Regions from separate parts of the Kitasatospora viridis genome, predicted to be linked through region 2. Evidence: predicted binding sites of a transcription regulator. Region 2 holds the regulator's gene; the other holds the start of a gene.
The links. The regulator HrcA, encoded in region 2, represses chaperone genes, less so after heat shock. The targets are predictions, from matches to a motif close to TTNGCACTCNGNNNNNCNGAGTGCNAA.

Region 1 (4,196 bases), 1.8 Mb from region 2:
GGTGACCTTGGCCGGGTCGATGATGCCCTCGGCGACCAGGTCCACGTACTCGTTGGTCGCGGCGTTCAGGCCGTGGCCGGCGGGCAGGTTGCGGACCTTCTCGACCACGACGCCACCCTCAAGGCCGGCGTTGGTGGCGATCTGCTTGATCGGGGCCTCCAGCGCGACCTTCACGATGTTGGCACCGGTGGCCTCGTCGCCTTCGAGCTCCAGCTTGTCGAACGCGACACCGGCCTGCAGCAGCGCCACGCCGCCACCGGCGACGATGCCCTCCTCGACGGCCGCCTTGGCGTTGCGCACGGCGTCCTCGATGCGGTGCTTGCGCTCCTTGAGCTCGACCTCGGTGGCCGCGCCGGCCTTGATGACGGCCACGCCGCCGGCCAGCTTGGCGAGGCGCTCCTGGAGCTTCTCGCGGTCGTAGTCCGAGTCGCTGTTCTCGATCTCGGCGCGGATCTGGTTGACCCGGCCGGCGACCTGGTCGCTGTCGCCGCCACCGTCGACGATGGTGGTCTCGTCCTTGGTGATGACCACCTTGCGGGCGGTGCCCAGCAGGTCGAGACCGGCGTTCTCCAGCTTGAGGCCGACCTCCTCGGAGATCACGGTGCCACCGGTCAGGATGGCGATGTCGCCCAGCATGGCCTTGCGGCGGTCGCCGAAGCCCGGGGCCTTGACGGCGACGGACTTGAAGGTGCCGCGGATCTTGTTGACCACCAGGGTCGACAGGGCCTCGCCCTCGACGTCCTCGGCGATGATCAGCAGCGGCTTGCCGGACTGCATGACCTTCTCCAGCAGCGGCAGCAGGTCCTTGACCGAGCCGATCTTGGAGTTGGCGATCAGGATGTACGGGTCGTCGAAGGACGCCTCCATACGCTCCAGGTCGGTGGCGAAGTAGGCCGAGATGTAGCCCTTGTCGAAGCGCATGCCCTCGGTGAGCTCAAGCTCCAGACCGAAGGTGTTGCTCTCCTCGACGGTGATGACGCCTTCCTTGCCGACCTTGTCCATCGCCTCGGCGATGAGCTCGCCGATCTGGGTGTCGGCGGCGGAGATCGAGGCGGTGGCCGCGATCTGCTCCTTGGTCTCGACGTTGCGGGCCTGGGCCAGCAGCTGGTCGGAGACGGCGGCGACGGCCTTCTCGATGCCGCGCTTGAGGGCCATCGGGTTGGCGCCGGCGGCGACGTTGCGCAGACCCTCGCGAACCAGGGCCTGGGCGAGCACGGTGGCGGTGGTGGTGCCGTCACCCGCGACGTCGTCGGTCTTCTTGGCGACCTCCTTGACGAGCTCGGCGCCGATCTTCTCGTACGGGTCTTCGAGCTCGATCTCCTTGGCGATCGAGACACCGTCGTTGGTGATCGTGGGGGCGCCCCACTTCTTCTCAAGGACGACGTTGCGGCCCTTGGGGCCCAGCGTCACCTTGACGGCGTCGGCAAGCTGGTTCATGCCGCGCTCAAGGCCGCGGCGAGCTTCCTCGTCAAACGAGATGATCTTGGCCATCGGAAGTGGTCCTCCAGGACACGGTCGACTGCTCGGACCAGGGGGCGCCCGCGACGGACGGCCGTGGGGTGCGGGGGGCCTTTCCCCAGCCACGCCCCGAGGCCTCACCGACCCGGTCCGTTTGTCACTCTCAAGCTCTGAGTGCTAACGCCAATGATTAGCACTCTGGGGTGGCGAGTGCAAGCTCCTTGAGGACGGCGGCACGATGCCGGCCACCCCCGGCGGCGCCCCGGGACGACGGAAGCGGCCGAGCCCGCCCCCGGCCCCTGACGGGGTGTCGGGTGCGGGCTCGGCCGCTTGGTCCACCAGCTCGGTGAGAGCCGATACTCCGAGGTTCGGAAAGGATCAGACCGCCGCGCGGACCATGTCCGCCTGCGGGCCCTTCTGCCCCTGGGAGATCTCGAACTCGACCCGCTGGCCCTCCTCGAGGGTGCGGTAGCCGTCCATCTGGATCGCGCTGTAGTGGACGAACACGTCCGCACCACCGTCGACCGCGATGAAGCCGTAGCCCTTCTCCGCGTTGAACCACTTGACGGTGCCCTGAGCCATTCCGAACTCCCCTAGTGCTGTACTGGCCCTTCACGCGCCCGCTGGTCGCGGACCCGGGTCTGGCGGACCATGCCGAAGGTGTCCCCCCGGGGCGTGATCCTGCCGCAGCAACCCGCCCCCGGTTGCCAGTTGGCGTCCCGAGGACAGGCGGATGCGTCGACCGCGGCTGAATGTATCCGGATCGGAGCCCTCTGCAACAGGGTCACTGAACGCCAATTCAGCCACCCGGCCGACGGACAGGAGGGGAGGAATACGACAGAGTTCGGCAATTCGCCTCGGACATAGCGGGCGGAAGCCGCGAATTGTCCAAATAATTCTGACGCGTCGCCGACATGAATCCGCGTGCGCGTGGGCAGCTATGTCTCAACGGTCGGGACGCCGGGGCACAGCCTATGCCCCAGCCTCCGGGCTGCTCGCACCGCCCCGGGCACGACGGCGGGGCGCCCCCGGCCGCAGTGGCCGGGCGACGCCCCTGGGGTGTGCCGACGGACCGTCAGCAGCCGCCCGCCACGGCCGGGATGATGGAGACGGTGGCGCCGTCCTTGACCTCGGTGGCCAGGCCCTGGTCGAAGCGCACGTCGTCGTCGTTGACGTACACGTTGACGAACCGGCGCAGCGCACCGGCGTCGTCCAGCACCCGGGCGCCGATGCCGGCGTGGTTGCGGTCGAGGTCGGCGATCACCTCGGCCAGGGTGGCGCCCTCGGCGGTCACCTCGGACCGGCCGTCGGTGTAGGGGCGCAGGATGGTGGGGATGCGGACGGTGGCGCTCATCGGTGGCTCTCCTGGTTCGGGGGGATCTGGGGGGTGGGGGAGGCGGCTCAGACCAGCCCGGCGGCCCGGAAGGACTCCAGGGTCGGCCGGATGGTCGCGGTCAGGCCGGTCCCGGCCACCGCGTCCAGCGTCTTCAGGCCGTCGCCGGTGTTGATCGCCACGGTCTCCTTGGCCGGGTCCAGCTGACCGCTCTCGACCAACTTCTTGAGCACGCCGATGGTCACGCCGCCCGCGGTCTCGGCGAAGACCCCCTCGGTGCGGGCCAGCAGCTTGATCGCCTCGACCACCTCGGCGTCGGTGACGTCCTCCACCGCGCCGCCGGTGCGCCGGGCGATGTCCAGCACGTAGGGGCCGTCGGCCGGGTTGCCGATCGCCAGCGACTTGGCGATGGTGTCCGGCTTGACCGGGCGGATCACGTCCCGGCCGTCCTTGAAGGCGGCGGCCACCGGGGAGCAGCCGGTCGCCTGGGCGCCGAAGACCTTGTACGGGCGGTCCTCGACCAGGCCGAGCTTGATCAGCTCCTGCAGGCCCTTGTCGATCTTGGTGAGCTGGGAGCCGGAGGCGATCGGGATGACGATCTGCTCGGGCAGCCGCCAGCCGAGCTGCTCGCAGATCTCGTAGGCCAGGGTCTTGGAGCCCTCGCCGTAGTACGGCCGCAGGTTGACGTTGACGAAGCCCCAGCCCTCGCCGGCCGGGTCGCCGATCAGCTCCGAACAGAACCGGTTGACGTCGTCGTAGTTGCCCTCGATGCCGACCAGGTCGCCGCCGTACACGCCGGCCACCACGATCTTGGCGTGCTCCAGGTCGTGCGGGATGAAGACGCAGGAGCGCAGGCCCGCGCGGGCCGCCGCGGCGCCCACCGCGCCGGCCAGGTTGCCGGTGGAGGAGCAGGACAGGGTGGTGAAGTCGAAGGCCCGGGCCGCCTCGATCGCGCAGGCCACCACCCGGTCCTTGAAGGAGTGGGTCGGGTTGCCGGAGTCGTCCTTGATGTGCAGCTGGGCGGTGAAGCCGAGCTCGGCGCCCAGCCGGTCGGCCTTGACCAGCGGGGTCCAGCCGGGGTTCAGGTTGGGCTTGCCGGCCACGTCGGCCGGCACCGGCAGCAGCGGGGCGTAGCGCCAGATCGAGGCCGGCCCGGCCTCGATCCGCTTGCGCAGCTCCTCGGTGTCGTAGCCGCTGTAGTCGTAGGCGATCTCCAGCGGCCCGAAGCACTCCAGGCAGGCGAAGCTGGGGCCGAGCGGGAACCGGGTGCCGCACTCGCGACAGGACAGCGCGGTGGCGGGGCCGAGGTCAACATCGGACGTCGCGGCGACAGGGGTAGCGGTAGCCATGATGGCGGAGGCCTCTCTCCTCATCTTCCCCGTGGCGCGGGCGCGCCACAGGCCGG
Region 2 (4,196 bases):
ACCTAACCAGACGGACCGTCAGCGCACCTCACAGCCCGGGCGCGCCCCAGACCGGGAACCAGCGGCTGAGGTCCTGCTCGATCCGCAGGTCGTTCGCCAGCATCGCCTTCATCTGGATCTCCAGCGGGCTGTTGCGCCGCTCGCCGCCGCCGGGCATCGGGGCGAACGGGTAGAAGGTGCCGCGCTTGTAGAGGTAGACCAGGGCGAGCGACTGGCCGTCCGCGTTGCGGAAGCCGACCAGCGAGCAGAGCAGCTGCGGCCCGAAGCCGTTGGCCTCCAGCTCGCTGTTGACCGCGTGCAGGTCGTTGACCAGGTCCGGCAGCTCCTCGGGCAGGTGGCGGGCGAGCAGCCAGGAGTACCCGTAGCCGTCCCGGCTGGCCTCCACCGGCACGCCGCCGTCGCCGGTGTCGGCGTCGAGCAGGGCCCGCACCTGGCGCTCCACCTCGTGGAACGCGCCGCCCTCCACCGCGGCGAAGCAGACCGACCCGACCCCGGTCGGGGTGAAGCCGGCGGCGGCCTCCAGGGTCAGCGCGGCGGAGGGGATGCCGAAGAGCTGGTCGAGGTCCGGCTTGACCGGCTTGCTGCGGCCCAGCAGGGCGTCCAGGAATCCCACGGATCGTTGCCTTCCGTTCGTGCGGGTGAGGGGGAGCCGGGTGCGGCGGGGCTCAGTGGCCCAGCTCGGTGGAGATCTTCTCCAGCTGCTTCAGCCGCTGTTCGAGCGTCGGGTGGGTGGACATCAGCTGGGTGCCGACCTCCCGGGCGCTCAGCGCCGGGGCGAAGAAGAAGGCGTTGTACGGCTGCGCCTGGCGCAGGTCCTTGGTGGGGATGGCGCCGATCTGCCCGGTGACCTTGGTCAGCGCGGAGGCCAGCGCGCTGGGCCGGCCGGTGAGCTGGGCGGCGGCGCGGTCGGCGGCCAGCTCGCGGTAGCGGGAGAGCAGCCGGGTGAGCAGGAAGCTGATCGCGTAGACCACCATGCTGACCACCGAGACCAGCACGATCGCGATGGCCGCGTTGTCGTTGTTGTTGTTGTTCCGGTTCCCGCCGCCCCACATGCCGGTGTAGAGCGCGATCCGGGTGATCGCGCCGGCCAGCACGCCGAGGAAGCCGGCGATGGTCATCACCGCGACGTCGCGGTGCGCCACGTGCGAGAGCTCGTGGGCCAGCACGCCCTCCAGCTCCTCCGGCTCCAGCCGGCGCAGCAGTCCGGTGGTGACGCAGACCACCGCGTTCTGCGGGTTGCGGCCGGTGGCGAAGGCGTTCGGCATGTCGTTGTCGGCCACCGCGACCCGGGGCTTGGGCATGTCCGCGAGCGCGCAGAGCCGGTCAATGGTGCCGTGCAGCTGCGGGTACTGCTCGGGGGTGACCTCGTGCGCGCCCATCGCGCGCTGGGTGATCTTGTCGCTGAACCAGAACTGGGCGATGAAGAGCCCGCCGGAGATCAGCACGATCAGCGGCCAGGCGCCCTTGAGCAGGACGATCAGGACGCCGGTGAAGCCGACGTACAGGAGCCCGATCAGGAACATCGTGGTGACCATCCGTCCGGTCAGTCCACGATCGGGAGCAAAACGGGTGTGGGGTCCGGCCGACATGTCTGCTCCTTGAAGTCCATCCGTGGTGACTGATACCGATGCTGCCACTTCGTCCGCCCGGGAGCACCCACCTCGGGTGGGTCGACATCACGTGATCCGCGCGGCATCCCGCGACAGGGCGTTCCTGCCGTCGGACCCGGGCCTTACACTGGCAGGTACGGTTTTGGCACTCCTGCGTGCAGAGTGCCAGCCGAACCACGGACAGTGCAGGACCTGGCACCTGGACAACGCGCGAAGAGGGAGGTGCGTGCCATGTTCGACGAACCCGAATCCGACCCGCGTCCGACCGGCCGCGAACCGGCGCCCGGCGGCCAGTCGGCCGCCGCGGACCCGGGTGCCCCGGCGCCGGGCCGCCGGGCCGCCCGCCCGTCGGCCGGCCGGGCCGTGCGCGGCGCCGCCGCCCGGGCCGCCGAGCCCGGCGCGCTGGCGCTGGCGCTGGACGACCGCAAGCTCGCCGTGCTGCGCGCCATCGTGCAGGACTACGTCGGCACCGAGGAGCCGGTCGGTTCCAAGGCGCTGGTCGAGCGGCACAACCTGGGCGTCTCCCCGGCCACGGTGCGCAACGACATGGCGACGCTGGAGGAGGACGGCTACATCCAGCAGCCGCACACCAGCGCCGGCCGGATCCCCACCGACAAGGGGTACCGCCTGTTCGTGGACCGGCTGGCCGAGGTCAAGCCGATGAGCGCCCCCGAGCGCCGGGCGATCCGGCACTTCCTGGACGGCGCGGTCGACCTGGACGACGTGGTGGCCCGCACCGTGCGGCTGCTGGCCCAGCTGACCCGCCAGGTCGCGGTGGTCCAGTACCCCTCGCTGACCCGTTCGACGGTCCGGCACGTCGAGCTGGTGATGCTGGCCCCGACCAAGGTGATGCTGGTGCTGATCACCGACACCGGCCGGGTCGAGCAGCGCATGGTCGACTGCCCGGCGCCGGTCCGCGAGACCACCCTGGGCGACCTGCGGGCCCGGCTGAACGCCCGGGCCGGCGGCCGCCGGTTCCCGGACGTGCCGGCCCTGGTGGAGGACCTGCCGGCCTCCTTCGAGCCGGCCGACCGGCCGATCGTCTCCACGGTGCTGTCCACCCTCTTCGAGTCGCTGGTCGAGCAGAACGAGGAGCGGATCATGCTGGCCGGCACGGCCAACCTGACCCGCTTCGGCCACGACTTCCCGCTCACCATCCAGCCGGTGCTGGAGGCGCTGGAGGAGCAGGTGGTGCTGCTCCGGCTGCTCGGTGAGACCAACGACGGCGGCATGACGGTCCGGATCGGGCGCGAGAACGACTACGAGGGACTGAATTCCACTTCGGTCGTCTCGGTCGGTTACGGTTCGGGCGATGAAAGCGTGGCCAAACTCGGAGTGATCGGGCCGACCCGGATGGACTACCCCGGAACCATGGGGGCGGTCCGGGCGGTCGCCCGCTACGTGGGGCAGATCCTCGCGGAGTCCTAAGTAAGCGGAGTCCTAGTAAGACGAGTCCTAGCAAGACCCAGTCGTAGCACAACCCAGAAGCAGCATTTCTAGAGGCGGAACAAGCGGAGTCATTGGTGGCCACGGACTACTACGCGGTACTCGGCGTCCGACGGGACGCGGGGCAGGACGAGATCAAGAAGGCGTTCCGGCGCCTGGCCCGTGAACTGCACCCGGACGTCAACCCGGACCCGAAGACGCAGGAGCGGTTCAAGGAGATCAACGCCGCCTACGAGGTGCTCTCCGACCCGCAGAAGCGCCAGGTCTACGACCTCGGCGGCGACCCGCTCTCGCCGAACGGCGGGGGCGGCGCGGGCGGCTTCGGCGCGGGTGCGGCGGGCTTCGGCTTCTCCGACATCATGGACGCCTTCTTCGGCGCCGCCGCCGGCCAGCGCGGGCCGCGCTCGCGCACCCGTCGTGGGCAGGACGCGATGATCCGGCTGGAGATCACCCTGGAGGAGGCGACCTTCGGCACCACGAAGGAACTCCAGGTCGACACCGCCGTCACCTGCACCACCTGCAGCGGCGAGGGCGCGGCCCCCGGCACCACCGCGCAGACCTGTGACATGTGCCGCGGCAAGGGCGAGGTCTCCCAGGTGACCCGCTCCTTCCTGGGCCAGGTCATGACCTCCCGCCCCTGCCCGCAGTGCCAGGGCTTCGGCACCGTGGTGCCGACCCCGTGCCCCGAGTGCGCGGGCGACGGCCGGGTCCGGGCCCGCCGCACCCTGACCGTCAAGATCCCGGCGGGCGTGGACAACGGCACCCGGATCCAGCTGGCCGGCGAGGGCGAGGTCGGCCCCGGCGGCGGCCCGGCCGGCGACCTCTACGTGGAGATCGCCGAGACCAGCCACCCGACCTTCCAGCGCCGCGGCGACGACCTGCACTGCACGGTCACCATCCCGATGACGGCCGCCGCGCTCGGCACCCAGGTGCCGCTGCAGACCCTGGACGGCCCGGAGGAGCTGGACATCCGGCCCGGCACCCAGTCCGGCCAGTCCATCCCGCTGCACGGCCGCGGGGTCACCCACCTGCGCGGGGGCGGCCGGGGCGACCTGATAGTGCACGTCGAGGTGCAGACGCCCACCAAGCTCGACGCCGAGCAGGAGGACCTGCTGCGCCGGCTCGCGGTGCTGCGCGGCG

Region 1: the regulator HrcA is predicted to act here: its motif matches at 1,649-1,675, upstream of groL (chaperonin GroEL).

The regions. Positions count from the first base shown of each region.
Region 1 is NZ_VIWT01000001.1:2,548,814-2,553,009, forward strand. Features, by position in the region: gene groL (chaperonin GroEL) at 1-1,491, opposite strand, end outside; gene FHX73_RS11230 (cold-shock protein) at 1,837-2,040, opposite strand; gene FHX73_RS11235 (MoaD/ThiS family protein) at 2,534-2,812, opposite strand; gene thrC (threonine synthase) at 2,860-4,140, opposite strand; SAM riboswitch class I at 4,158-4,196, opposite strand, start outside.
Region 2 is NZ_VIWT01000001.1:4,393,464-4,397,659, forward strand. Features, by position in the region: gene pspAB (PspA-associated protein PspAB) at 29-613, opposite strand; gene htpX (zinc metalloprotease HtpX) at 666-1,589, opposite strand; gene hrcA (heat-inducible transcriptional repressor HrcA) at 1,842-3,038, shown strand; gene dnaJ (molecular chaperone DnaJ) at 3,134-4,196, shown strand, end outside.